DNA from 3 places in the Streptomyces sp. NPDC051064 genome. Region 3 is predicted to be linked to each of the others. Evidence: riboswitches for the same ligand, from Rfam matches in the RefSeq annotation. Region 3 holds a riboswitch; each other region holds the start of a gene.
What was found. Region 3 has a riboswitch for thiamine pyrophosphate ahead of ACIBCU_RS35980 (thiamine ABC transporter substrate-binding protein). Riboswitches for the same ligand answer to the same signal wherever they lie in the genome.

Region 1 (9,600 bases), on a different contig from region 3:
ACCGAATTCGCGTACTTCGCGGAGATGGCGAGAGCCGCCACATCGGCCGCGCTCGCCCGTGGCTACGCCCTCGTGATCCTCCCTGCCACCTCGCGCCACGACGTGTGGTCGAACGTCGCGCTCGACGGCACGGTCGTCATCGACCCCTCCGACCAGGACCCGGTGGTCACCGAACTCGTGCGCCAGGGGCTTCCCGTCGTCTCCGACGGCCGCCCGGCGGGCACGCTCCCGGTCACCGCCTGGGTCGACAACGACCACCGGGCGGCCGTCCTCGACCTTTTGGACCACCTCGCGGCCGCGGGAGCCCGCCGCATCGGGCTGCTGACCGGCACCACCACCGACACGTACACCCGGCTCTCCACCACCGCCTATCTGCACTGGTGCGAGCGGGTCGGCCAGGATCCGGTCTACGAGTCCTACCCGGCCCACGACCCCTGCGCCGGCGCCGTCGCCGCGGACCGCCTCCTCGCCCGCCCCGACCGCCCCGACGCCGTCTACGGGCTCTTCGACCCCAACGGCACCGATCTGCTGGCCGCCGCGCGCCGCTACGGCCTGCGGGTCCCCGAGGACCTCCTGCTGGTCTGCTGCAGCGAATCCACGGTGTACGCGTCCACCGAGCCCCCCATCACCACGCTCTCGCTGAAGCCCCGCAGGATCGGCACGGCCGTCGTCCAACTCCTCATCGACGCCATCGAAGGGGTCGAGCACGACGGCCCGGTGGAGCAGGTGATACCGACGGAGCTCATCGTCCGGACGTCCTCGCAACGACGTCCGCCGCGCACCACCGTCAGCCCTCCGCGATCACCTGCCGGGGACTGAACGGATTAATCCGGACCAAACGGCCGATGAACCGGATGCTCGCACGGATTCAACACCCCTGGTGCGTCACACAGCACGATCCGCATTCCTATGATGGGCGCACGACACCGCGGACCCCTCTACCAGGCAGGGCCCGTCAGGTGTACGGAGGCGCGACGGTGGTGGAGGGGTCGATGACTCAGGGGGCCGGTCAGGAACCCGTGGTGCGGACAGCGACGTTGCGTGACTTCCGCGTACCGCCGTATGCGCAGGTGCCCATGCCCGCGCCCTTGCCGCACCCCGGCAACGCCGTGGTGGGCGACGAACCGCCGGAGGGGTACACCCCCACCGAGCGCGATCTTCCCGTGATCAACCGCGGCGACACCGTCCAGGTGGAGACCGTGCCGGAGGCCCGGCCCGCCGCCGACTCCGGCCGCGGTCCGCTGTACGTCGTCGGCGACGTCCACGGCTACCTGGACGAGCTCCTGGCCGCCCTGCGTGAGCAGGGACTCGTCGACGCCGACGGCCGGTGGGCGGCCGGCAACGCCAGGCTCTGGTTCCTCGGCGACTTCACCGACCGCGGTCCGGACGGCATCGGCGTCATCGATCTCGTCATGCGCCTCTCCGCGGAGGCCGCCGCTGCCGGCGGGTACTGCAAGGCGCTCATGGGCAACCACGAACTGCTGCTGCTCGGTGCGAAGAGGTTCGGCGACACCCCGGTGAACTCCGGCGCCGGAACGGCGACCTTCCAGGCCGCCTGGCTGCTCAACGGCGGCCAGAAGACGGACATGGAACGGCTCCAGGACGTCCACCTCCAGTGGATGTCCCGGCTCGACGCGGTGGTCGAGGAGGACGGGCATCTGCTGATGCACTCCGACACGACCGCCTACCTCGACTACGGATCCACCATCGAGGACGTCAACGACACGGTGCACGCCATTCTCACGCGGAACGACGCCGATGAGTGCTGGGACCTCTTCCGCAAACTCACCAAGCGGTTCGCCTTCCGCGACGAGGGCGGCGCCCAGGCCGTTCGCGAACTGATGTCGACGTACGGCGGACAGCGTGTCGTCCATGGCCACAGCCCTATCCCGTATCTCCTCGGCGAGGTCGGAACGGAGGAGGGCGAGGACGTGGCACGGCCCGTGGTGGACGGCCCGCACGTCTATGCGGAAGGGCTCGCCATCGCCATGGACGGCGGGGTGACCATGGCCGGAAAGCTGTTGGTCGTCCAACTTCCCCTGCATGACTGACGGTCGTCGGGGAAGACGCATGACGACCCGACACCGTCAGCCGCTGGGCCAATTTCCGGAAACACCCTGTCACCCCGTGCCGTAGGCGCTCTACCATCGGCGTACCAGTCGCAGGCTCTCCTCCGTTTCCGCCCGATCGCCCGGCCCGTACGGTCGGTCAGGCCCTACGGAGCATCGGGGGATGCACATGAAAAGCGCTCCGCACCTGCTGGCCGAGGACCGCCCCGAGTACGAGCGGATCCTTGCCGACGCGCTGCGTCATGCTCACGAACGACCGGATCTGGACGGAGTCGGCGACCGTCTCAACACGGAACAGCTGCGGACGATGGCGCTCAACGCCACGCCCCTGATCACCGCGGCGGCGGCCACCGAGTACGACCACTACGTGAAGGTCCGCGGTGAGCTGCGCGGCCCCGGGGACCCGGACGCCCACGCATCCGTCCTCAGCCCCGCCACGGAAGAAGCCGACCCCACGGGCGCCGGCACCCTCGCGGTGATCGCCGTGCTGGCACCGGTCCTCGCGGGTACGGCCGCGCTCATATTCCTGGCCGTCGGCTACCCGCTGAAGGCGCTCAGCCCCGCCCCGGCCTTCGCCGGAACCATGGTCGCCGCCGGGTGGTTCTTCGCCGCCGTCGCCGCCGCGGCCATCCTCGTCGCCGCGGTGGGTCTCCTCGTCACCGCCCTGCGCAACGGCGCCACCGCGCTGCCGGCCGTGGACGAGGAGGAGGAACTGCCGGAGGACGTGGCGCGTGCCCGGGAGGCATGGCGCCACGCACTGCTGGAACGCGGAATCCTGCCCTTCCTCCGGGACGCGCTGGCCGATCCGACCGCGGGGCCCGCCTCGCGCACACCGCACCGCTCGGCCAACCGGATCCCGAAGATCGGCTACAGCAGGCCGGACTTCTCCGGACCGGAGAACGGCCCCTCGGCCGGCCCACGCCCCACCTTCACCAGCCCCGACTTCACCAGCCCCGACTACGGCGGCCCGGAGCACCAGCCGGAGTGATCCGGCTGGACCCGACACGGGAGAGGCCGGAACGGCGTGCTGCCGCTCCGGCCTCTGCAGACATCACACCCGGTGAGGAGCTCAGATCCCCTGCGGGGCGAGCTTCGGGTTCGGGCCGTACTCGTTCACCTCGCGCGCACCCTCGGTGCACATGAAGACGAGCAGGATGATGCCGCCCACGAGCGGGACGAACGAGATCAGGATCCACCAGCCGGAGCGGCCGGTGTCGTGCAGGCGGCGCACGACGACGGCTATCGTCGGGATGATCACGGCCAGCAGGTAGATGATGTAAGGAATCTGCGAGTCGATGGCCAGGCCGAGCAGGCTCAGGACGACCGCGACGATGAAGTTGAAGAGTACGAACATCCAGTACTCCTTGCGGCGCGCACGCCCGCCGAAGCCCGCGTAGTTCTTGAGTACAGCCAGGTACCAGTTCACTGTGCTTCCCTCCCCAGGCGCCCCCGTTCGGGGCGCACACCAATTTCGGCCAAGCACAGCGGAAGGTAAAGCACAGATAAGGAAACGGTCAACAGCGTTCGGGCTGCCGCGGAAACTTACATCGACCTGCAGCACGGCTGTGTCCATACTGACGCCGAAAGTTCCTCGAAGGCGCGACAGGACGGTGCTGAACGGCCTGAACCAGCCATTGTGGGCACTCTTCATCCTCTATCGACGCAATCTGACGATCAGACATGCGCCGCTCCACCCCCCGCACTACGCCGCCCACCGAGCGCTCCGGGGAGAATCCGATGGCCCGTCGGCTCTGCCACGTGACAACCTCCGGGGTCATGGATACGGACCTCTGGAACACCCAGGTAGCGCAGAGCTACGACGAGTCCTCCGCCCACATGTACACGCCCGAAGTCCTGGGCCCGACGGTGGACTTCCTCGAGCGCCGTGCGCGGCACGGCCCCGCGCTGGAGTTCGCTGTGGGGACCGGCCGGGTGGCGCTTCCGCTGAGCGCGCGGGGTGTCCGTGTGGCGGGAATCGAGAAGTCAGGTCCCATGGCCCAGGAGCTCGGCAGGAAGCCCGGTGGCAGCGACATCGCCGTGACCGCCGGAGACATGGCCACCGCTCGGGCTCCGGGCACTTTCAGCCTGGTCTACGTCGTCTACAACGCCCTCACCTGCCTGCTCTCCCAGGGCGAGCAGGTCGCGTGCTTCCGCAACGCCGCGGAGCATCTGGAACCGGGCGGCCGCTTCGTGGCCGAGGTGTTCGTCCCCGAACTGCAGCGTCTGCCACCGGGCGAGACCGCCCGCCCGTTCCACGTCGGCGAGCGGCACGTCGGCTTCGACACGTACGACCTGGTGAAGCAGCAGGTGGTCTCGCACCACTACTCGATCGCCGACGGCCGGGGCTCCACGCTCCTCTCGCCCCACCGCTACGTCTGGCCCGCCGAACTCGACCTGATGGCCGAGATCGCAGGCCTGGAGCCGTCCGAGCGGTGGGCCGACTGGACCGAGGCGCCGTTCACGGCGTCCAGCAGGTCGCACGTCTCCGTGTGGAGGAAGCCGCCCACGGTGTGAAACCCGGACGGCCGGCGGCGGCTGTGCGCCACCGGGCCGTGGGGGGGGCTCTCCAGGGCCCCCGCCACGGCCATCAGGTCAGTCCGCCAGGGGCAGGTACACGCGGTTGCCGCTCGCCGCGAACTCCCTGGACTTCTCCGCCATCCCCGCCTCGATCACGGCCTGCTCGTCGCCGTGCTCCCGCCGGATGTCGTGGGAGATCTTCATCGAGCAGAACTTGGGCCCGCACATCGAGCAGAAGTGGGCCGTCTTCGCGGGCTCGGCCGGCAGCGTCTCGTCGTGGAACTCCCGCGCGGTGTCGGGGTCGAGCGCCAGGTTGAACTGGTCCTCCCAGCGGAACTCGAACCGGGCGTCCGACAGCGCGTCGTCCCACTCCTGCGCCCCGGGGTGCCCCTTGGCCAGGTCCGCCGCATGAGCGGCGATCTTGTACGTGATCACACCGGTCTTCACGTCGTCACGGTTGGGCAGCCCCAGGTGCTCCTTGGGCGTGACGTAACAGAGCATCGCCGTCCCCCACCAGGCGATCATCGCCGCGCCGATGCCCGAGGTGATGTGGTCGTACGCCGGGGCGACGTCCGTGGTGAGGGGGCCCAGGGTGTAGAAGGGCGCCTCCTCGCAGATCTCCTGCTGGAGGTCGATGTTCTCCTTGATCTTGTGCATGGGGACGTGCCCCGGGCCCTCGATCATGGTCTGTACGCCGAACCGCTTGGCGACGGTGTTGAGCTCGCCGAGCGTCCGGAGTTCGGCGAACTGGGCCTCGTCGTTGGCGTCGGCGATGGAGCCGGGACGCAGTCCGTCACCGAGCGAGTACGTCACGTCGTACGCCGCGAGGATCTCGCACAGCTCCTCGAAGTGCTCGTACAGGAACGACTCCTTGTGGTGTGCCAGGCACCAGGCGGCCATGATGGACCCGCCGCGCGAGACGATCCCGGTCTTGCGGCGGGCCGTCAACGGAACGTACGGCAGCCGCACGCCGGCGTGCACCGTCATGTAGTCGACGCCCTGCTCCGCCTGCTCGATGACGGTGTCCTTGTAGATCTCCCACGTCAGCTCCTCGGCCCGGCCGTCGACCTTCTCGAGTGCCTGGTAGAGGGGGACGGTGCCGATCGGCACGGGGGAGTTGCGCAGGACCCACTCACGGGTGGTGTGGATGTTGCGGCCGGTGGAGAGGTCCATGACCGTGTCGGCGCCCCACTTCGTGGCCCAGGTCATCTTGTCCACCTCCTCCTCGATCGAGGAGGTGACCGCGGAGTTGCCGATGTTCGCGTTGACCTTCACCAGGAAGCGCTTGCCGATGATCATCGGCTCGATCTCCGGGTGGTTGACGTTGGCCGGCAGGACCGCCCGGCCCGCCGCGATCTCCTCGCGCACCACCTCGGGTCCGACGTTCTCCCGGATCGCGACGTACTCCATCTCCGGGGTGATCTCGCCCCGGCGGGCGTACGCGAGCTGCGTGACGGGCCGGCCGTCACGGCTGCGGCGGGGCTGGCGCGGGCGGCCCGGGAAGACCGCGTCCAGGTTGCGCAGACCGCCCCTCGGCGAGGTGTGCTTCAGCCCGTCGTCCTCGGGACGCGCGGGCCGTCCCGCATACTCCTCGGTGTCCCCCCTGGCGATGATCCAGTTCTCCCGTAGGGGGGCGAGCCCCCGGCGTACGTCGGTGTCGGTGGTGGGGTCGGTGTACGGCCCGGACGTGTCGTACAGCGTCACGTCCTTGCCGGTGGTGAGGTGCACCTGACGGACCGGCACCCGGAGGTCCGGGCGTGAGCCCTGGACGTAACCCTTGTGCCAGCCGATGGACTTCCTGGCCTCGTCGCCCTCACCGTTCTGGGCGTTCTGCTTGGAGGCAGGCGTGCGTGCGTCCGCTGTGGTCATGAGACCTACTCCCTACGCCGGCATTACCCGGTAACAGGTTCGGCGGTCGGCGCAGCGTGTCCCGTACGGATATACGGAGGTCAGCGCCCTCTCAGCCCGGTGCTCCGAGCTCCCGCGTGTACAAATGCGCCTCCACGCTAACCTCCGTTCTGGTGTGCTGGCCAGAGGGCCTCCCCGGTTCTTGGGATGATCGCCGTGTGACGTCCCCCGGAAGCGCCCCCGAACCCCACGGCCCCGCATCAGGCAGCACACAGAGTCATGCGCACGGCCACACCCACAGCCACGGGCCTGCCGCACCCGTGTCCAAGCATCTGCGCAAGGTCATCGCGGCGGTACTGATCCCCTTCGCCACCGCGGTCCTGGTCGGCCTCGTGGCCTTCTGGCCCGGCGGGGCACCCGCCCATGAGCGCACAGGGGTCGGCTTCGACCGCCAGACCCAGGACGGGCAGGTCACCAAGGTCGTCTCGGTCGACTGCGCGGACGTCAACGCCTCGCAGGTGCCGCCGACCGGAGACACCTCCACCCCGTCGGGACGCGAAGCCGTCAACGAGCAGTCGGGGGAGTGCAAGAAGGCCACGGTCGAGGTGACCACCGGCAAGGACAAGGGCCGTACGTTCGTCGAGGTCGTCCAGCCCGACGCACCCCGGCAACTGCGCGAGGGCCAGGGAGTGGTCGTCGCGTACGCGCCCGACGCGCCCCGGGACCTGCAGTACTCGGTGAGCGACGTCGACCGCTCGTTCCCGATGGCGCTGCTCGCCGGGATCTTCGCCCTCGTGGTGGTCGCGGTGGGCAGGCTGCGCGGTCTGATGGCCTTGATCGCTCTCGCCGTCTCGTTCGCCGTTCTGACCCTGTTCATCCTTCCGGCGATCCTGCAGGGCTCGAATCCCCTGGTCGTCGCGGTGATCGGGGCCAGCGCCATCATGCTGATCGCCCTCTACACCTGCCACGGGCTGACGGCCCGCACCTCCGTGGCCGTCATCGGCACGCTCATCTCGCTGCTGCTGATCGGGCTGCTGGGCTCGCTCTTCATCGGCTGGGCCAGCCTGTCCGGGAACACGGATGACAACACCGGCCTGATTCACGGGCTCTACCCGGACATCGACATGAGCGGCCTGCTGCTCGCCGGTGTGATCATCGGCTCGCTCGGTGTGCTCGACGATGTGACCGTGACCCAGACGTCGGCGGTCTGGGAGCTGCACCAGGCGGACCCGACCATGGGCGTACGCCGGCTCTACCGGGCGGGTATCCGGATCGGGCGCGACCACATCGCCTCGGTCGTCAACACACTCGTACTCGCCTACGCGGGCGCGGCGCTCCCCCTGCTGCTGCTGTTCTCGATCGCACAGAGCAGCGTGGGCACGGTGGCCAACAGCGAACTGGTCGCCGTGGAGATCGTCCGCACGCTGGTCGGATCGATCGGGCTGGTCGCCTCGGTGCCGGTGACGACGGTGCTCGCGGCCCTGGTGGTCTCCGCGGACCGCACGGGGCTCGGCGCGGAAGCCGGAGCTCCTGCACCCGCACGGACCGGGAGGGGGCGACGCCGCAAGGCGTGAGCCGGGACACCGGACGCATGGGCCCGGGCCACCGGTGCTCGGTGGTCAGCCGGATCCTCCTTCTTCAGCCGGCGTTCTGTTCCTTGGCGAGGATGCGGCCCAGTGCCTCTTCCAGATTGCCGTCGAAGTCACCCAGCGTGTGCTCCTGCCCCAACGGCACCAGCTTGTCCGTCCGGTCGAGAAATGCCACAAGAGGTGCCGTGCCGGCCCGGAAGAGCGCACGGTCCGCGCCGACCTGAAGGCGGATGTGTACATCCGACAGCCCTTCGGGCTCGGTGGGGCCGATGTGCACATCGCCGTCACCACTGGGGCTGTTGAGACCGTCGAGCAGCAGCTCACGGCCGAATGCCCAGGTGACGGGGGCGTCACCTGGCAGGTGGAAGGTCATCCGGATCGCATACGGATCACTGACCTCGTACCGGAGCTCCACCGGAATACGGAAGGAGAGCTCCTCGGAGACGAGGAAGCTCATCATGACCTCTGCTTGAACCGACTCGCGCATCGTTCAACCCCGCAGTAGATGAAACTGGCCAGGAATGATCCCCCATGGCCCTATTGACGCCATCGTGGTGCACGCGATAGCGGATCACAAGGAGTGATTTTTCAGATACTGATAGAGAACACGAACGAGCGCAAGAGAGCGGTCACTTCGCAGCGTAGTTGTTCGACTGCGGGGAGCAACCGTTCTTCTTGGTGCAGTGGGAGAGAAACAGCCATGGCCGCCACGGCGGAACCGACAGTGATCGGAATGGCCGCACTGACAGTTCCCACGGCGTACTCCTGCCGTTCGACGACAGGTTCCGTACGTTTCATCGATCTCAGCCGGTTCAGCAACGCCTGACGGTCCCTTAGGGAGTAACGCGTCAGCGGCCGGACGGGGTGCCGGTCCAGATGATCCTCCCGCGCACGCTCGTCGAGCTGCCCGAGAAGGCACTGCCCGAGGGCGTGGGCATGGCCCGTCTCGCGGAACGAGGCCCACTCGTGCACCGCGGGGACGGCCGGCGTGTCCGCCACGGCGACCATCTCGATCTCGCCATCCTTGTACAGGGCGCAGTACACAGGGGCACCGATGACGTCCGCCCAGTGGGCGAGCGATTCGACGATCACTCCGGGGCGCGGCGTCGCGGGTCCTCCGCCCAGGCGCTCGGCCGCGGCTCCGAACAGGAAGACGCCGTTCTCCCTGCGGAGATACCCCTCATGGGTCAGGGTCCGCAGCAGGTGGTAAGCGGTGGGAAGGGGAAGCCCGGCCTCCCGGGCGAGCTGCTTGGCCGGCGCCCCGTCCCGGTGGGTGCCCACAGCCTCCATAAGTCTCAACGCCCGCTGAACCGAACCGATCAACGTCGGGACAGCGGTACTCGATGCCGTGGTCACAGGTCACCCCCAGGCATGGTGACGGGCTCTCAGCCCACCCGCGGGGGCCGCCCCCACGGGCCCGCCGCGAGCCTGGGGTCCGGAGACCGGACGGTCGCACAAACCACTGGGCAGGATGGTGACGGACCGTCATTTCCCAGCTGGCGGCAGCGGTACGCCACTGTATCCGCACGTTCAGTCACGAGTGAGGTTTCGACCGTGACTTAGCTCAGCTGGGCTAA
Region 2 (9,600 bases), on a different contig from region 3:
TACTGCCCGGCGTACGGCTCCGCGGGCTGCTGCCCGGCGCCGTAGGAGGGGTCGTAGCCGCTGCCGTAGCTGTCGTACGCCGCGTACTGCCCGGTGTCCGTGGTGGTGCCCGTGCCGATGTAGGGGTCGGAGTAGGCGGCGTGGCCGGCCTGGTCCGTCCCGTAGTCGTACTGGCCCGCGTAGGTGCCCTGGTCCTGGTGGGTGTCCTGGCCCCCGTAGCCGCTCTGCCCGCCGTAGAGATCCTGGCCGGCCGGCTGGCCGTAGCCGTTGTACGGGTCGTAGCCGGCGTACTGGGGCTGCGGTTCGCCGTGCTGGTCCTGGCCCTCGCGGCCCGCGGGGGCGGGGTCGGTGTAGATGCCGTACTGCCCGGTGTCGTCCGGCAGCGGCTCCGGCGCGTAGACCGCGGCGTGGGCTGCCTCCGTCTGCTGGTCTCCCTCGTACTCCAGGCCGGAGACCTCGAGCGTGGGCTTCTGGGCCCCCGGGCCGCCTGCTCCGCGCCGGCGGCGGCTCTCACCCGGGCTGCCGCCGATGGCCCATCCCGTCGAGAAGCCGCGCCTGAAGGAGAGCGTCACATACGTCTGGCCCGTCGCGAAGGCGATCGCCCCGAGGGCGATCACCGGCACCGAGGGGATCAGGACACCGAGGACCACACCCAGGAAGCCGCCGAAGGCGAGCAGCCGCCAGCGCAGGCGTGCCTTGTACTGCAGGAGCACCTCGCCCAGCAGCCACAACGCCACTATGCCGAATGCGATGTAGAGGACCGTCCAGCCCACGCCCGCCCCCTCCTACGGCCACCGCCCCGGTTGGTGGCGGGTACGGCCGGTCAGGACTGCTTGTGCAGTCCGAGATTCTCGTAGATCTCGAGTGTCGCCGTCGAGTTGTTGAGCGTGATGAAGTGCAGCCCCGGGACACCCTCGGAGAGCAGCTTCGCGCAGAACTCCGTGGCGAACTCGATGCCAATGGAGCGTACAGCCGCCGGGTCGTCCTTCGCGGCGAGGATGCGCTCTTTCAGCGAGGAAGGCAGGGACGCGTTGCTGAGCTGCGCGAATCTCTCCAGTTGTTTGACACTGGTGAGCGGCATCACCTCGGGGATGACCGGGGTGTCGCAACCCGCGGCGACCACGCGGTCACGCATCTGCAGATAGCTCTCCGGGTGGAAGAACATCTGGGTGATCGCGTAGTCGGCACCGGCGCGGCACTTGTCCACGAAGTGACCGATGTCGGTGTCCCAGTCGGCGGATCGCGGGTGCATCTCGGGAAAGGCCGCGACGCCGACGCAGAAATCACCGGCTTCCTTGATCAGCCGGACGAGATCCGCCGCGTACCGCACGCCTTGCGGGTGCTCGATCCACTCGCCCATCGGGTCGCCGGGCGGGTCTCCGCGCACCGCGAGGATGTTGCGGATACCTGCGTCGGCGTACTGCCCGACCATGTTGCGCAGCTCGGCCACGGAGTGGTCGACGGCGGTGAGGTGTGCGACGGGCGTGAGCGTGGAGTCCGCGGCGATCTGCTGGGTCGCCCGGACCGTCCCGGCGCGGGTCGAACCGCCGGCCCCGTACGTCACGGAGACAAAGCTCGGTCCCACCGCCTCGACCCGGCGCAGGGCGTTCCAGAGGTTCCGTTCGCCCTTCTCTGTCTTGGGCGCCCAGAACTCGAACGAGAACGACGTCTCGCCGGTCGCGAGCAGCTCACGCACGGTGCGCGCGTGATCTGTCCGGGTGGAAGGTGTACCAAGGGCCATACTGGGAGGTTAACCAGGGCCTGGCGGTACCCCAACCAGAGCGAGCGAATTGCCCGGAATGAGGTGGGTTTTGTCCACCCTTCGGACAGCCGCTCCGACGGGGTGCGGGGCCGTCCGGTTCAGATGGCGTGTGCCCGGATGCGCCGCGCGAGCGATGCTGCCGCCTCGGCCGGGTCCGCCGCCTCGGTGATCGCCCGCACGACGACGACGCGACGGGCGCCGGCGTCCAGCACCTCGTCCAGATTGCCGGCGTCGATCCCGCCGATGGCGAACCACGGCCGCGTCGTGCCGAGCGAGGCGGCGTGGCGCACCAGGCCGAGGCCCGGGGCGTGCCGGCCGGGCTTGGTCGGGGTGGGCCAGCAGGGGCCCGTGCAGAAGTAGTCGACGCCGGCCTCGGCGACAGCGGCGTCGACCTCGGCCTCGGCGTGGGTGGAGCGGCCGATCACCACGTCGTCGCCGATGACGGCGCGGGCGGCCGGCACCGGCAGATCGCCCTGCCCGAGGTGCAGCACGTCGGAGCCGATGGCATGGGCGACATCGGCCCGGTCGTTCACCGCGAGGAGCGCTCCGTGGCGCTTGCAGGCGTCGGCGAACACCGCGAGGTGTTCGAGCTCCTCGGCCGCCTCCATGCCCTTGTCCCGCAGCTGCACGATGTCCACGCCGCCGGCCAGCACGGCGTCGAGGAACTCGGGGAGGTCCCCCTGCCGCTTGCGGGCGTCCGTGCACAGATAGAGCCGGGCGCCGGAAAGCTGGTCGCGAGGCGTGGACATGAGGATTTCCCCCGTCGGTACGTCGTTGGATCACTGAGGCGGCGACAACTCACCGTACGTCGATGGATCGCCGTGCCGGCAGGCCCGGTTACGGCGGAGTGCGGGCCGTGATGTGCCACGGCCCGCACCTCGCCCACGGTCCTCCGGTCAGACGGCGAGCGCCTGGGCCCGGCGCTTCACCTCCGTACCGCGATTCTCGCTCAGGGCCTGCGCGGGCGTGCCGGGCAGGGTCGGGTCGGGGGTGAAGAGCCAGTCCAGCATCTCTTCGTCGTTGTAGCCGTCGTCCCTCAGGAGCGTCAGGGTCCCTGCGAGACCCTTGACCACCTTGTTGCCGTCGATGAAGGCGGCAGGCACCTGGAGCGCCCGGTTCTCACCACGTCGTACGGCGATCAGCTGGCCTTCCTTGACCAGCTGCCGTACGCGCGTCACCTCGACATCGAGCATTTCCGCGATGTCGGGAAGGTGGAGCCATGCGGGGACGAGAGCATCGATCTTTGCGTCAATCTCGGTCACAGGGACAAGCGTGCCATCCCGGACCGACAGTCGGTAGCCGGGCCCGGCGTACGAGGCCGTGCCTACCCCTGGAGCACCGTCGATTTCAGCGGGACGGAGGAGTCGGCGGCCCGCTCCGGGTCGATCCGCGCCCCCGCCTCGACGAGTTTGCGCCCCTGCGCCAGGTCGCGGGGCCTGCTGACGGCCAGCACGGCGACCAGGACCCCCTGGCGCAGCCAGCAGACCGTCCAGGACGGGTCACCCGGGTCGCCCCGCCACAGCAGCGTGTCGGCACCCGCGTGATGGCCGGCGTACTGCACGAAGCGGCCGAACTGCTCGGACCAGAAGTAGGGCACCGGGTCGTACGTCCTGACCGCACCGTCCGCGAGGGCGGCGGCGACCGTCCGCGGCCCCTGGAGCGCGTTGTCCCAGTGGTGGACCAGCAGCCGCTCCCCGTAGCGGGCGGACGGGAAGGAGGCGCAGTCGCCCACGGCGTAGACATCGGGCAGCGACGTGCGGAGCGCGCTGTCCGCGGTGACCGAGCCGTCGGGGCCGAGTGCGATGCCCGAGCCCGCGAGCCACGCGGTGGCGGGCCTGGCACCGATGCCGACGACCACCGCCCCGGCGGGGATCACCCGGCCGTCCGCGAGGTGGACGGCGCCCTGTTCGACGCGTGCGACCCGGGCGCCGGTGAGGAGTTCGGCTCCGCTCTCGGCGTACCAGGCGGCCATCGGCTCGGCGACCTCGGCGGGCATCGTGCCCGCGAGGGGACGGCCGGCGGCCTCCACGACGGTGACCGCGCACCCGGCCGCGCGGGCCGCCGTGGCGAACTCGGCGCCGATCCAGCCCGCGCCGACGACGACCACGTCGTGCTGCCGCTCCAGGACGGGCCGCAGCCGTGCCGCGTCGTCGAGGGTGCGCAGCAGATGGACGCCCGGCACGCCCTCGGAACCGGGCAGTGCGACGGGTTCCGCTCCGGTGGCGAGGATCAGGACGTCGTAGGCGACAGGCCCCTCCGGAGTGTCCAGTTCGTGCGCCCCGGCACGCAGTCCGGCCACGTCGAGACCCAGGCGCAGAGTGATGTCCAGGGCCTCGAAGTCGACGTCGAAGGCGGAGTCCTCCGCCTTGCCGAGCAGGACCGCCTTGGACAGGGGCGGCCTGTCGTACGGCTGGTGGGGTTCGGCCCCGATCAGGGTGACCGGGCCGGTGAAGCCCTGTTCGCGCAGGGCCACGGCCGTCTGCACTCCGGCCATGCCGGCGCCCACGATCACGACTCCGCTCGGCCGCTCTCCCGCTGCCGGGTCCTGTGTTGTCTGCTCGCTCACCTGTCCACCCTAGGGCCTCCCGTCCGGATCACGCCGGGCTCGTGGGACCTGGCCGGCGACCGGCGGGAGGACGGTCCGCCGGCCGAACGGGCCACGGGTGCCGGTCCCTTACCGGCTGCGAGGGGTGGGGTCTAGGCTGGCCACCGTAAGGCACTCGCGGGAGTCCGGGCGTACCGGGCTGAGAGGGAGGCTGGCCGGCCTCCGACCGTACGAACCTGATCCGGGTCATGCCGGCGAAGGGAGGGGCTGGACGCCCATGCGTATCTCCGCAGACAGTTCCGACGTCCTGGTCGTCGGAGGCGGCATCATCGGGCTGGTGACCGCCTGGCGGTCGGCCCAGCACGGCCTGCGCACCACGCTGGCCGATCCCGCGCCGGGCGGCGGCGCCGCCCAGGTCGCGGCCGGGATGCTCGCCGCCGTCACCGAACTCCACTACGGCGAGCAGACGCTGCTCGGTCTCAACGTGGCTTCCGCCGCACGCTATCCGGCGTTCGTGGCCGAGCTGGAGGAGGCGAGCGGGCAGGAGACCGGCTTCCGCGCCTGCGGCACCCTGTCCGTCGCGCTGGACTCGGACGACCGGGCGCATCTGCGGGAGCTGCACGCTCTGCAGCAGCGTTCCGGTCTGGAGTCCGAGTGGCTGAGCGGCCGCGAGTGCCGCCGTCTGGAACCGATGCTCGCCCCCGGCGTGCGCGGCGGGCTGCGCGTCGTCGGCGACCACCAGGTGGATCCCAGGCGGCTGGCCTCGGCCCTGGTCACCGCGTGCGAGCGGGCGGGAGTGGTCTTCCGCCGTGCCTGGGCCCAGCGGCTCTCCGTCACGGGCGGCAGCGCGACGGGAGCGGTCCTGGCGGACGGCACCGAGCTCGCGGCCGGCCAGGTGGTACTCGCCGGCGGCAGCCTCAGCGGCCGGCTCCAGGGCGTTCCCGAGGCGGTCCTGCCGCCGGTACGCCCGGTCAAGGGCCAGGTGCTGCGGCTGACCGTGCCTCCGGCCTACGCCCCCTTCCTCAGCCGGACGGTGCGGGCGGTCGTGCGCGGCAGCCAGGTCTATCTGGTCCCCCGTGCCAACGGTGAGCTGGTGGTCGGCGCGACCACGGAGGAGATGGGCTGGGACACGACGGTCACCGCGGGCGGGGTGTACGAGCTGCTGCGGGACGCCCATGAGCTGATGCCCGGCATCACGGAGCTCCCGCTGACCGAGACCCGGGCCGGTCTGCGGCCCGCCTCGCCGGACAACGCGCCGCTGCTGGGGCCCACGGCACTGCCCGGACTGCACCTCGCCACCGGGCACCACCGCAACGGGGTGCTGCTGACCCCTGTCACCGGCGATGTGATGGCCCATGTGCTGACCACCGGCGAGCTGCCCGAGCTGGGCCGCCCCTTCGCGCCGCGCCGCTTCGCCGCCGTCTCCCCGGAGAGCTCACCGGCCTCCTCCCCCGAAGAAACCGCCCCCGCGCCGCAGGAGCAGCCCGTATGACACAGCCCGCGCCCGCCGCCGTCCCGGGTTCCGAGCCCGAGGCCGGTTCCGTGCCCGCTTCCGAGTCCGTGCCCGTGTCCGAGTCCGTTTCCGAGTCCGTTTCCGTGTCCGTCAACGGGGAAGGCCGCACCGTGCCCGCCGGCACCGCGCTGGACACGTTGGTCGCGGCGCTGACCACAGCGCCCTCCGGGGTCGCCGCCGCGGTGAACGAGGCCGTCGTCCCCCGCGGCCAGTGGTCCGCCACCACGCTCGCCGACGGCGACCGCGTCGAGGTCCTCACCGCGGTCCAGGGAGGCTGACCATGTCCGACGATCTCTTCACGCTCGGTTCCACCGCGTTCTCGTCCCGGCTGATCATGGGGACGGGCGGGGCGCCCAGCCTCGACGTACTGGAGCGCTCCCTGATCGCTTCGGGCACCGAGCTGACCACCGTGGCGATGCGCCGGCTCGACCCGACCGTGCAGGGCTCGGTGCTCTCCGTCCTGGAACGCCTCTCCGTCCAGGTCCTGCCGAACACCGCGGGCTGTTTCACCGCGGGCGAGGCCGTGCTGACCGCCAGGCTGGCCAGGGAGGCGCTGGGCACCGACTGGATCAAGCTGGAGGTCGTGGCCGACGAGCGGACCCTCCTGCCCGACCCGATCGAGCTGCTGGACGCCGCCGAGATCCTGGTCGACGACGGCTTCACGGTCCTGCCGTACACCAACGACGACCCGGTTCTGGCCCGCAAGCTCCAGGACGTGGGGTGCGCGGCGATCATGCCGCTCGGCTCCCCCATCGGTTCCGGGCTCGGCATCCGCAACCCCCACAACTTCCAGCTGATCGTCGAGCAGGCCGCGGTCCCGGTGATCCTGGACGCCGGCGCCGGGACGGCCTCGGACGCGGCGCTGGCGATGGAACTCGGCTGTGCCGCTGTGATGCTCGCCTCGGCGGTGACCCGGGCGCAGGAGCCCGAGCTGATGGCGGCGGCGATGCGCCACGCGGTGGACGGCGGACGGCTGGCGTACCGGGCGGGACGCATCCCGCGCCGCCATTTCGCGGAGGCGTCCTCGCCGGCGGAGGGCCGCGCGGTGCTGGATCCGGAGCGCCCGGCCTTCTGAGGGCCGTGCACCGGCGGGGGTCTCCCCGTCACAGCACGCGCATGCCCCTGTCACGGCTCGGCACCGGAACGGTCCCCGGGATGCCTGGCCCACTCCGTGGTGTCCGTGGCAGCTCGTAGACTCGCCCCGTGGACACGACCCTCCAGGACCCCCTCGTCGGGCAGCTGCTCGACGGCCGCTACCGCATCGATGCGCGCATCGCCGTCGGCGGTATGGCCACGGTCTACCGGGCCGTGGACACCAGGCTCGACCGGGTGCTCGCCCTCAAGGTGATGCACCCGGCGCTGGCGACCGACGCGGCGTTCGTCGAACGCTTCATCCGCGAGGCCAAGTCCGTCGCCCGGCTCGCCCACCCCAATGTGGTGGCCGTCTTCGACCAGGGCGCCCAGGGCGCGTATGTGTACCTGGCGATGGAGTACGTCGCCGGGTGCACCCTGCGCGACGTCCTGCGCGAGCGGGGGGCACTGCAGCCCCGGGCGGCGCTGGACATCCTCGAACCGGTGCTGGCCGCCCTCGGCGCCGCGCACCGGGCGGGCTTCGTCCACCGCGACATGAAGCCGGAGAACGTCCTGATCGGGGACGACGGCCGGGTGAAGGTCGCCGACTTCGGTCTCGTACGCGCTGTGGGAACCGCCACGGACACCACCGGCTCGCTCCTGGGCACGGTCTCGTACCTCGCTCCGGAGCAGATCGAGCAGGGCACGGCCGACACCCGGTCCGACGTGTACGCCTGCGGTGTGGTGCTCTACGAGATGCTGACCGGCGGCAAGCCCCATGGCGGTGACACCGCCGCCCAGGTCATCTACCAGCATCTGAACGAGGACGTCCCGGCGCCGTCCGGCGCCGTTCCGGACCTGGCCGCCGGGCTGGACGAGCTGGTGGCCGCCGCGACGGCGCGCAACCCCGACGTCCGTCCGTCCGACGCGGTGGCCCTGCTCGCGCAGTCCCGTGAGATACGGGCGGCTCTCACCGAGGAGCAGCTCGACGCGATGCCTCCGCAGGCCATCACGGAGGGGCACGACGGCGCCGAGGACCGTACGAGCGTGATCCCCAGGGTGATCCCGGCCGGCCAGGGCACCGCGCACCACACCAGCCGGCTGGAGATGCCCCCGTCCTCGCCCCGGGAGCCCGGGCGGGGTCGACGCGGACCCTTCGCCGGCCGCGGCCGGCGCGGGACGCTCGCCGTGCTCGTCGCCGTCCTCCTGGTGCTGGGGGCAGGCGTGGGCGTCTGGTACATCAACTCGGGGCAGTTCACCCGGGTCCCGTCCCTCCTGGGCCAGACCCAGAGCGCTGCCGAGAAGCGGCTCGCGGAGGAGGGGCTGGACCTGAGGGGTGTCGAGCGCTCCTACAGCGACACGGTGAAGCGCGGCACGGTGATCAGCAGCGATCCGGGCTCCGGCGAGCGCATCCGGGGCAACGACGCGGTGAAGCTGGTGATCTCGCGCGGCCCGGAGATCGTGAAGGTCCCCGATGTCGAGGCGCTCGCCCTCGCCGAGGCACGGCGTGAGCTGAAGAAGGCGGGGCTCGCACCCGGAATGGTGACCCGGGAGTTCAGCGAGGAGATCGACCGGGGCAAGGTCATCCGTACGGATCCGCGGGTCGGCACCGAGCGCCATCCCGACTCGGCGGTCGCCCTGGTCGTCAGCAAGGGCAGCCCGGTCGACGTGCCCGACGTCTCCGGCCTCTCCGTCGAGGACGCCACGGCCGCGCTGGACGAGGCGGGTCTCAAGGCGGAGGTGCTGAGCGACCGGGTCAACTCACCCGAGGCCGCGGGCGAGATCGCCCGGCAGTCGCCCGGAAGCGGCGCGGAGGCCGCCGCGGGCGACACGGTGGAGCTGACGGTCTCCAAGGGCCCGCGCATGCTCCAGGTCCCCGATGTCACGGGGAAGGACGTCGACGATGCCCGGAGCACACTGGAGGACGCGGGCTTCGAGGTCAAGGTCGACCGCCCGTTCCTCTCCTTCGGTGACACGGTCGGCAGCCAGTCGGTCGAGGGCGGCGAGAAGGCCGCGGAAGGCTCCACGATCACCATCAGGACCAAGGCCCTGTAGACCCACGAGGACTGGCAGCACATGCGCAACCCCATCGGCGGTCACGTCCCCGTGGCCGGCGGACTCGCCAAGGTCGGCCTCGGCTACGCGCGGGAGCTGGCGGCGGAGACCGTGCAGGTCTTCGTCGCCAATCCGCGCGGCTGGGCGACACCGCCGGGGAACCCGGCACAGGACGAGCTGTTCCGCTCGGAGTGCGCCGCCGGGCAGATCCCCGCGTACGTCCATGCCCCGTACCTGATCAACTTCGGCTCGCACACCGAGGCCACGGTCGAGCGGTCGGTCCTGTCGCTGCGCCACTCGCTGCGGCGGGCGAGAGAGATCGGCGCCCTGGGCGTGGTGGTGCACACCGGCTCGGCGACCGGCGGACGCCCGCGCGAGGTGGCACTCGCCCAGGTACGTACGCACATGCTTCCGCTGCTGGACGAGCTGACCCATGACGACGACCCGTTCCTGCTGCTGGAGTCGACCGCGGGGCAGGGCTCCTCGCTCTGCTCGCGGACCTGGGACTTCGGCCCGTACTTCGAGGCCCTGGATTCCCACCCCAGGCTGGGTGTCTGCCTGGACACCTGCCACATCTACGCGGCGGGCCACGACCTGACCGGCCCGGCCGGCATGCGGCAGACCCTGGATCTGCTGGTGGACACGGTCGGCGAG
Region 3 (9,600 bases):
AAGGGCGACAAGTTCCAGGCCGTCGCCAACACGCTCGCCGCCCACGTCGCCGCGACCTCCCCGGCCGACACCGAGGCGCTCCTCGCGTCCGAGATCGAGCCCGGCAAGACCGTCCAGGCGTACGTGGACGAGGCCAACGCCAACCTCGGCGAGAAGATCGTCCTGGACCGCTTCGCGCAGTTCACCGGCGACTACGTCACCGTCTACATGCACCGCACCATGCCTGACCTGCCGCCGCAGATCGGTGTCCTGGTCGAGCTGGACAAGGCCGACGCCGAGCTGGCCAAGGGCATCGCCCAGCACATCGCCGCCTTCGCCCCGAAGTACCTCTCCCGCGAGGACGTCCCGGCCGAGGTCGTCGAGGCCGAGCGCCGCGTCGCCGAGGAGACCACGCGCGCCGAGGGCAAGCCCGAGGCCGCCCTCCCGAAGATCGTCGAGGGTCGCGTCAACGGCTTCTTCAAGGAGGCCACCCTCCTCGGCCAGCCGTACGCGCTGGACAACAAGAAGTCCGTCCAGAAGGTCCTGGACGAGGCCGGTGTCACCCTGAAGCGCTTCACGCGCATCAAGGTCGGCATCTGAGTCCGTCCGCGAACAACGGTGGACCCCGATAGGGTCTGGTGCAGTCGACGGCCGCACTCAGCCGGACGACCGCAGATCTGACGAGGAGGCCATTGCCGCTGAGGGACAACAGACCCACCGGCAATGGCCTTCTTCGTATGTGCACGAGGAGAATCTCCATGAACAAGGGCGCGGACGCCACACAGGGTGACCACAAGCGCGACGACGCGATTTCCGGCCGCTTCATGCTGAAGCTGTCCGGCGAGGCCTTCGCCGGTGGCGGAGGCCTCGGGGTCGACCCCGACGTCGTGCACGCCATCGCCCGCGAGATCGCCGCGGTCGTACGCGACGGAGCGGAGATCGCGGTCGTCATCGGCGGCGGCAACTTCTTCCGTGGCGCCGAGCTCCAGCAGCGCGGCATGGACCGGGCGCGGTCCGACTACATGGGCATGCTCGGCACCGTCATGAACTGCCTGGCGCTGCAGGACTTCCTGGAGAAGGAAGGCATCGACTCGCGCGTCCAGACCGCCATCACCATGGGTCAGGTCGCCGAGCCGTACATCCCGCTCCGTGCCGTGCGGCACCTGGAGAAGGGACGCGTCGTGATCTTCGGCGCAGGCATGGGCATGCCGTACTTCTCCACCGACACGACCGCCGCACAGCGCGCCCTGGAGATCGACGCCGAAGCGCTGCTGATGGGGAAGAACGGTGTGGACGGGGTCTACGACTCCGACCCGAAGGCCAACCCCGACGCGGTGAAGTTCGACGCCCTGGAGTACGGCGAGGTGATCGCCCGGGACCTCAAGGTCGCCGACGCCACCGCCATCACTCTCTGCCGTGACAACCAGCTCCCGATCCTCGTCTTCGAGCTGACCACGGAGGGCAATATCGCCCGAGCGGTGAAGGGTGAGAAGATCGGCACGCTGGTGAGCGACCGGAGCACCCGGGCCTGACGGCCCAGAAGATGGACAACGGCCTGCCGGTCGGACACCGTGCAGGTGAGGACGCGACGCAGGATCCGCAGGACCCGACGATGCCGGGTCCGCTCAAGACACGCAGGAGCACGTGGTGATCGAAGAAATCCTCCTCGAGGCCGAGGAGAAGATGGAGAAGGCCGTCGTGGTCGCGAAAGAGGACTTCGCCGCGATCCGGACCGGCCGCGCGCACCCGGCGATGTTCAACAAGATCGTCGCCGACTACTACGGCGCGCTGACCCCGATCAACCAGCTCGCCTCGTTCTCGGTTCCCGAACCGCGGATGGCCGTGGTGACCCCGTTCGACAAGACCGCGCTGCGCAACATCGAGCAGGCGATCCGCGACTCCGACCTCGGCGTCAACCCGAGCAACGACGGCAACATCATCCGCGTGACGTTCCCCGAGCTCACGCAGGACCGCCGCAAGGAGTACATCAAGGTCGCCAAGACCAAGGCCGAGGACTCCAAGATCTCGATCCGCTCCATCCGCCGCAAGGCCAAGGAGTCGCTCGACAAGCTCGTCAAGGACAAGGAGTCCGGCGAGGACGAGGTCCGCCGCGCGGAGAAGGAGCTCGACGACACCACCGCGAAGTACGTCGCGCAGGTGGACGAGCTGCTCAAGCACAAGGAAGCCGAGCTGCTCGAAGTCTGATGAACGACTCTTCCTGGGGCGCCCCGCAGGGAGCCGGCTACTGGAGCGCGCCCGAGGTGGGGGGCGCTCCGGCGGGTCCTGCATACGATGTGCACGGTGCCCAGCAGACTCGGCCCATGCCCATCGTGCCGGACGTTCCCGACGCAGGTAGAGACGCTGACGACCGCGACGACCGGAACGGGGACGCCGCGCGCGTCAGCGGCCCCCTGTTCCGTGACGAGAAGCCGCAGGAGCCCATGTCCACCCCGCTGCCGTCCCCGCCGCCGCCCAAGAAGCGTGCGGGGCGTGATCTGCGTGCCGCCATAGGTGTCGGTGTCGGTCTCGGTGCGCTCGTCGTCGGCTCCCTGTTCATCGTCAAGGCGGTCTTCGTCGGCGTGGTCGTGCTGGCGGTGGTGGTCGGCCTGTGGGAGCTCACGTCCCGCCTCAAGGAGCGCAAGGGCATCAACGCCCCGCTCGTGCCGCTCGCCGTCGGCGGCGCCGCGATGGTGGTCGCCGGCTATGTGCGGGAGGCGGAGGGCGCCTGGGTCGCGATGGCGCTCACCGCCCTCGCGGTGCTCGTGTGGCGGATGACGGAGCCCCCCGAGGGGTACCTCAAGGACGTCACGGCGGGCGTCTTCGCCGTGTTCTATGTGCCGTTCCTGGCGACGTTCGTCGCGATGATGCTCACCGCGGACGACGGTGCCTGGCGTGTGCTGACCTTCCTCCTGCTGACCGTGGTCAGCGACACCGGCGCGTACGCCGTCGGCTGGCGCTTCGGCACGCACAAGCTGGCACCCCGCATCAGCCCCGGGAAGACCCGTGAGGGCCTGTTCGGCGCGGTCGCCTTCGCGATGGTGGCCGGCGCCCTGTGCATGGAGTTCCTGATCGACGGCGGGAGCTGGTGGCAGGGCCTGCTGATGGGCCTCGCCGTCGCCGCCAGCGCCACGCTGGGGGATCTCGGCGAGTCCATGATCAAGCGGGACCTGGGGATCAAGGACATGGGCACGCTGCTGCCCGGCCACGGCGGCATCATGGACCGGCTCGACTCGCTGCTGCCGAGCGCCCCGGTCGTATGGCTGCTGCTGGTGCTGTTCGTCGGAGCGGGCTGAGGCCCTCGGGTCCGCGCCCCGCTCTCTCGGAGGGCCCGCCGTCCGGCGGGCCCTCCGAGCGTGCTCAACGGCGTCGGGGAAACTTCCAGCCGTTCCTGCGGAGCCGTACGAGGATGTACACCCCGCATAGGGACCACACCCCCAGGAATGCCCATGTGAACCACGGGGGCCCTGCCAGCGCTCGGCGAGTTCGACTGCTGACGGCACATGAGGGTCATGGGCTGCGTGTGCCCGCGCCCCGGGCGGGGACATTCCGCGTGTGTGCCGTGGCTCCGTACCCCTGGTCGCCCGTGGGCGGTCCGCAGATACTGGCAGCATGGAATTCGCCGTATTCATGACCCTCCCCGGGCTGGTCGTCGGCCTGACGCTCCTGGCCTTCGTCGATCAGCTTCTGCTGCGTGCGGGCCGTGCGGGCGTCCTCCCCTGGCGCAACGGCGCCCGCCAGGGGCAGATCTCCGCGACAGGATTCGAGCAACTGCACGCGAGCTTCTCGCCGGGGAAGCAGAACGAGCTCAAGGAACGGCAGTCGGCTCTTCTGATGCGCGACGACGAGGAGGACGGCGCGCCTCCGAACCGGACCACGGTGGACCTGGCGATGGGCACCGCGGTGGTCCGATTGCCGAAGCCGGGCCGCCGGGAGCCCGGTAAGGCCTGACAGCGGGCAGGACGGGCCACCGACTCGGACGCGCATGCGATTTCGGGTGCCCGTGTGCGCCTCCCTCCCGCCGTGCGATCGGTCACGGTTCCCGCAAGCGCGCCGAGCCGTCCCAGGGCCGTCGGGGGCGCCTACGTCGGCTGATGGCGGCCGAGGGTGCCCGAGGCCACCGGCCCCTCACCTCTCCTGAGCCTGCGGAGGTCTCTGGGACCGCGGCGTGTCTGTAACACTGGAGGAACCATGCCTAAGCCCGGAGAACTCACTTTCGTCGCGCCCCGTGGAGCCAAGCGGCCGCCGCGGCACCTCGCCGACCTCACCCCCGACGAGCGCAAGGAAGCAGTCGCCGCGACCGGCGAGAAGCCCTTCCGTGCCAAGCAGCTGTCGCAGCACTACTTCACGCGGTACGCGCACGACCCGGCGGAGTGGACCAACATCCCGGCCGCGTCGCGGGAGAAGCTCGCCGAGGCGATGTTCCCCGACCTGATGTCGGTGATGCGCCACATCAGCTGCGACGACGACACCACCCGCAAGACGCTCTGGAAGCTGCACGACGGCACGCTCGTCGAGTCCGTCCTCATGCGCTACCCGGACCGGGTGACCATGTGCATCTCGTCACAGGCCGGCTGCGGGATGAACTGCCCGTTCTGCGCCACCGGGCAGGCGGGACTCGACCGTAATCTGTCGACCGCCGAGATCGTGCACCAGATCGTGGACGGCATGCGGGCCCTGCGCGACGGGGAGGTCCCGGGCGGGCCTGCGCGGCTGTCCAACATCGTCTTCATGGGCATGGGCGAGCCGCTGGCCAACTACAAGCGCGTGGTCGGGGCGATCCGCCGGCTGACCGACCCGGAGCCGGACGGCCTCGGGCTGTCGCAGCGCGGGATCACCGTGTCCACGGTGGGTCTGGTGCCGGCGATGCTCCGCTTCGCCGACGAGGGCTTCAAGTGCCGCCTCGCGGTCTCGCTGCACGCTCCGGACGACGAACTGCGCGACACCCTCGTCCCCGTGAACACCCGCTGGAAGGTCGGTGAGGTCCTGGACGCCGCGTGGGAGTACGCGGAGAAGTCGGGGCGCCGCATCTCCATCGAGTACGCGCTCATCCGCGACATCAACGACCAGGCCTGGCGGGGCGACCGGCTGGGCCGGCTGCTCAAGGGCAAGCGGGTGCACGTCAACCTCATCCCGCTCAACCCGACGCCGGGGTCCAAGTGGACCGCATCGCGGCCCGAGGACGAGAAGGCCTTCGTCGAAGCGATCGCCGCCCATGGTGTGCCGGTCACCGTCCGGGACACCCGCGGCCAGGAGATCGACGGCGCCTGCGGGCAGCTGGCGGCGTCCGAGCGCTGAGGCGGTCCCGCGTACGGGCTGGATCCGGCCGGTCCGGCGTGATCCGGCCGGTGTAGCCTGGCCGGGAAAGCAACTTCATATTCCGACAGGGGAGCGCCACAGCGCTGAGAGTGCGGCACCGAGGACAGGTCGGCCGCAGACCCTCTGAACCTCGCCCGGGTCATTCCGGGTAGGAAGTTCGGACCTTACTCAAGCTGTTGCGCCCTGCCCGCTCGCCGAGCGGGCAGGGCCGCGTCTCTTCCTGGTCACCTCCAGGAGGACATCACCATGAACACCACGACGAAGTACGCGGCGACCGCGCTCGCCGCCGCGCTCGGAGTCACCGCGCTCGCGGGCTGCGGGGGCTCCGACGACAAGTCTTCCGGTGACACGGGAACCGGTTCGAAGACCGTCACCCTCGTCAGCCACGACTCGTTCAACGCCTCGGACGCCGTCCTGAAGGCGTTCACCAAGGAGACCGGCTACAAGGTCAAGGTGCTGAAGAGCGGTGACGCCGGGGCAGCGCTCAACCAGGAGATCCTGACCAAGGGCTCCCCGCGTGGCGACGTGTTCTTCGGCGCCGACAACACCCTGCTCTCCCGTGCCCTGGACAACGGCCTGTTCACGCCGTACGAGGCGAAGGGCCTGGACCGCGTCGCGGCCGACACCCAGCTCGACGCCGACAAGCACCGGGTCACACCCATCGACACCGGCGACATCTGCGTCAACTACGACAAGCAGTACTTCGCCGACAAGAAGCTCGCCCCGCCGAACTCCTTCGACGACCTCCTGAAGCCCGCGTACAAGAACCTCCTCGTCACCGAGAACGCCGCGACCTCGTCACCCGGCCTCGGCTTCCTCCTCGGCACCGTCGCCAGTCAGGGCGAGAGCGGCTACCAGGACTACTGGAAGAAGCTGAAGAGCAACGGCGTCAAGGTCGTCGACGGCTGGGAGCAGGCCTACAACGAGGAGTTCTCCGGCTCCGCGGGCGGTAAGAAGGCCAAGGCCGACCGGCCGCTCGTCGTCTCGTACGCCTCCAGCCCGCCCGTCGAGGTGCTGTACGCCGATCCGCAGCCCAGCGAGGCCCCGACCGGTGTCGCCACCGGCACCTGCTTCCGCCAGATCGAGTTCGCCGGACTGCTGGACGGTGCGAAGAACGAGGCAGGCGGCAAGGCGCTCCTGGACTTCCTGATCAGCAAGCGGTTCCAGGAGGACATGCCGCTGAACATGTTCGTGAACCCGGTGGTGAAGGACGCGAAGCTGCCGGAGCTCTTCACGAAGTTCGGGGCCACCGTCGACAAGCCGGAGACCGTCGCACCGGAGAAGATCGCCAAGAACCGTGAGCAGTGGGTCCAGTCGTGGTCCTCGCTCGTCGTGAAGTAGTCGCGCGGCCCCCGTGGAGGGGGAACGCGGTGCGGCTCGGTCTCATGGCCGTGCCTGTCGCGTTCTTCGCGCTGTTCTTCGCCTATCCGGTCGTCGCCATCGTCGGCCGGGGCCTGAAGACGGACGGAGACTGGCAGTTCGGCCGGATCGGCACGGTGCTGAGCCGGCCGGACATCCTCGACGTCCTCTGGTTCACCACCTGGCAGGCCCTCGCCTCGACCGTGCTCACCCTGCTGATCGCACTGCCCGGCGCCTATGTCTTCGCCCGTTTCGACTTCCCCGGCAAGCAGCTGCTGCGTGCCGTCGTGACCGTGCCGTTCGTCCTGCCCACCGTCGTCGTGGGCACGGCGTTCCTGGCGCTGCTGGGGCGCGGCGGGTTCCTCGACGAACTCTGGGGGATCCGCCTCGACACGACCGTGTGGGCGATCCTGCTCGCCCATGTGTTCTTCAACTACGCGGTGGTCGTACGGACCGTCGGCGGCCTGTGGTCCCAGCTCGACCCCCGGCAGGAGGAGGCCGCCCGGGTGCTCGGGGCCGGCCGCCTCGCCGCCTGGCGGCGTGTCACCCTGCCCGCGCTCGCCCCGGCCGTGGCCGCGGCGGCTCTGATGGTCTTCCTCTTCACCTTCACCTCCTTCGGGGTCGTCCAGATCCTCGGCGGTCCGGCCTACTCCACGCTGGAGGTGGAGATCTACCGGCAGACCGCTCAGCTGCTCGACCTGCCGACGGCCGCCGTGCTGACCCTGATTCAGTTCGCCGCTGTCGGAGGGATCCTCGCCGTCCACGCCTGGACCGTACGGCGCCGGGAGACCGCGCTGAAGCTCGTCGACGCGGCCCAGACCTCCCGCCGCCCGCACGGAGCAGGGCAGTGGGCGCTGCTCGGCGGGGTACTGCTGACCGTCCTGCTGCTGATCGTGGTGCCGCTCGGTGTACTGGTGGAACGCTCCCTGGACACCTCGGGCGGCTACGGCTTCGGCTTCTACCGCGCGCTGCAGTCGGCCGACGCCGGCGGCTCCACCTTCCTGGTCCCGCCGCTCGACGCCATCGGGAACTCCCTGCGTTACGCACTGGTCGCGACCCTGATCGCCCTCGTGATCGGGGGTCTCGCCGCGGCGGCCCTGACCCTCCCCCACTCTCGGCTTCGCTCGAGCGGGCGGTACCCCCACGCCGGACCGCTGGTGCGTGGCTTCGACGCCCTGCTGATGCTGCCGCTCGGAGTGTCCGCCGTCACCGTCGGCTTCGGCTTCCTGATCACGCTCGACAAGCCGCCGCTGGATCTGCGTACGTCCTGGATCCTCGTGCCGCTCGCCCAGGCGCTGGTGGGCGTCCCCTTCGTCGTACGGACCATGCTGCCCGTCCTGCGCGCGGTGGACGACCGGCTGCGGGAGGCCGCGGCGGTGCTCGGCGCCTCGCCGCTGCGGGCCTGGCGGGAGGTCGACCTGCCGCTGGTGCGGCGGGCGGTGCTGGTGGCCGCCGGCTTCGCCTTCGCCGTGTCGCTCGGTGAGTTCGGCGCGACCGTGTTCATCGCGCGCCCCGACAACCCCACCCTGCCGGTCGCCGTCGCCAGGCTGCTGGGGCGCTCGGGCGAGCTCAATTACGGCCAGGCGATGGCCCTCAGCACGATTCTGATGCTGGTCTGCGCGGTGTCGCTGCTCCTGCTCGAACGTATCCGTACCGACCGATCCGGGGAGTTCTAGAGATGCTGACAGTGGAGTCGGCCACGGTCCGTTTCGGGAAGAGGACCGCGTTGGACGCGGTGGACCTGGAGGTCGCGGACCACGAGATCGTCTGCGTGCTGGGCCCGAGCGGCAGCGGCAAGTCGACGCTGCTGCGGGCCGTGGCAGGGCTCCAGCCCCTCGACGGCGGGCGGGTGTTCCTGGACGGCGCGGACCAGGCACGGCTGCCTGTGCACCGCCGCGGGCTCGGCCTGATGTTCCAGGACCACCAGCTCTTCCCGCACCGCGACGTCGGCGCCAACGTCGCCTTCGGACTGCGGATGCACGGCGTCCCCCGCCCGGAGCGCGACCGCAGGGCCGGTGAACTCCTGGACCTGGTCGGCCTGCCCGGGGCGGGGCGGCGGGCCGTCGCCGCCCTGTCCGGCGGCGAACAACAGCGGGTGGCACTCGCCCGGGCCCTGGCGCCCCGCCCGAAGCTGCTGATGCTGGACGAACCACTGGGCCAGCTGGACCGGAGCCTGCGCGAACGGCTCGTCGTCGAACTGCGCGCCCTCTTCGGCCGGCTGGGCACGACGGTGCTCGCCGTCACCCACGACCAGGGCGAGGCCTTCGCGCTCGCCGACCGGGTCGTGGTCATGCGGGACGGCCGGATCGCCCAGGCGGGCAGCCCGCTGGAGGTCTGGCAGCAGCCCGCGTCGGCGTTCGTCGCCCGCTTCCTCGGTTTCGACAACCTGGTGGACGCCACGGTCACGGGCACGGCGGCCGACACCGTCTGGGGCAAGGTCCCGGTGCCCGAGGACTCGCCGCAGGGCGAGTGCGAGCTGCTCGTGCGGCCGGGCGGCGTCCGGATCGGCGGCCCCAAGGAAGGCCTGCGCTGCACGGTGGGCGTACGCACCTTCCGCGGCCACCACGTCACCGTCACCCTGCACCCCGACGACGGGCCGCCCCTGGAGGCGGAGTGCGCTCTGAGGGACACCCCCGAGGAGGGGGCCACCGTGGGCGTGACCTTCGACCCGGCGGAGACGGTGGTCCTGCCCCCGGCCTGAACCGTCCGGGTGGCAGCCCCGCCCGGAGCCTGGTCCCCTGGTCAGGGGCATCGGAAAGGAACCAGGGATCATGGCTGACTCAGCCCGCGAGGGCATCGACATCACCCGCGTCGTCGCGGCGCCCCGCGACCGTGTGTTCGAAGCCTGGACGGACCCCGAGGACTTCGCCGCCTGGTACGGGGGCGACGCGGACGTGCCGCTCGACCGGGTGTCCATGGATGTCACGCCTGGCGGCGAGTGGAGCC

Region 1: it holds a riboswitch for thiamine pyrophosphate, as region 3 does, so the genes downstream of both, thiC (phosphomethylpyrimidine synthase ThiC) here and ACIBCU_RS35980 (thiamine ABC transporter substrate-binding protein) in region 3, are expected to answer to the same signal.
Region 2: it holds a riboswitch for thiamine pyrophosphate, as region 3 does, so the genes downstream of both, thiO (glycine oxidase ThiO) here and ACIBCU_RS35980 (thiamine ABC transporter substrate-binding protein) in region 3, are expected to answer to the same signal.

Annotation. Positions count from the first base shown of each region.
Region 1 is NZ_JBITFK010000004.1:472,115-481,714, reverse strand. Features, by position in the region: gene ACIBCU_RS17160 (LacI family DNA-binding transcriptional regulator) at 1-819, shown strand, start outside; gene ACIBCU_RS17155 (metallophosphoesterase) at 993-2,051, shown strand; gene ACIBCU_RS17150 (hypothetical protein) at 2,233-3,057, shown strand; gene ACIBCU_RS17145 (DUF805 domain-containing protein) at 3,139-3,495, opposite strand; gene ACIBCU_RS17140 (class I SAM-dependent DNA methyltransferase) at 3,846-4,583, shown strand; gene thiC (phosphomethylpyrimidine synthase ThiC) at 4,662-6,455, opposite strand; TPP riboswitch at 6,448-6,581, opposite strand; gene ACIBCU_RS17130 (YibE/F family protein) at 6,653-8,008, shown strand; gene ACIBCU_RS17125 (SsgA family sporulation/cell division regulator) at 8,073-8,510, opposite strand; gene ACIBCU_RS17120 (helix-turn-helix domain-containing protein) at 8,612-9,379, opposite strand.
Region 2 is NZ_JBITFK010000001.1:369,557-379,156, forward strand. Features, by position in the region: gene ACIBCU_RS01695 (hypothetical protein) at 1-773, opposite strand, end outside; gene metF (methylenetetrahydrofolate reductase [NAD(P)H]) at 824-1,741, opposite strand; gene thiE (thiamine phosphate synthase) at 1,861-2,511, opposite strand; gene ACIBCU_RS01710 (Rv2175c family DNA-binding protein) at 2,659-3,024, opposite strand; gene ACIBCU_RS01715 (NAD(P)/FAD-dependent oxidoreductase) at 3,087-4,328, opposite strand; TPP riboswitch at 4,475-4,587, shown strand; gene thiO (glycine oxidase ThiO) at 4,585-5,799, shown strand; gene thiS (sulfur carrier protein ThiS) at 5,796-6,098, shown strand; gene ACIBCU_RS01730 (thiazole synthase) at 6,101-6,895, shown strand; gene pknB (Stk1 family PASTA domain-containing Ser/Thr kinase) at 7,024-8,946, shown strand; gene ACIBCU_RS01740 (deoxyribonuclease IV) at 8,968-9,600, shown strand, end outside.
Region 3 is NZ_JBITFK010000014.1:88,297-97,896, forward strand. Features, by position in the region: gene tsf (translation elongation factor Ts) at 1-579, shown strand, start outside; gene pyrH (UMP kinase) at 738-1,511, shown strand; gene frr (ribosome recycling factor) at 1,627-2,184, shown strand; gene ACIBCU_RS35965 (phosphatidate cytidylyltransferase) at 2,184-3,272, shown strand; gene ACIBCU_RS35970 (DUF6191 domain-containing protein) at 3,589-3,927, shown strand; gene rlmN (23S rRNA (adenine(2503)-C(2))-methyltransferase RlmN) at 4,168-5,274, shown strand; TPP riboswitch at 5,352-5,468, shown strand; gene ACIBCU_RS35980 (thiamine ABC transporter substrate-binding protein) at 5,542-6,636, shown strand; gene ACIBCU_RS35985 (ABC transporter permease) at 6,681-8,330, shown strand; gene ACIBCU_RS35990 (ABC transporter ATP-binding protein) at 8,333-9,355, shown strand; gene ACIBCU_RS35995 (SRPBCC domain-containing protein) at 9,426-9,600, shown strand, end outside.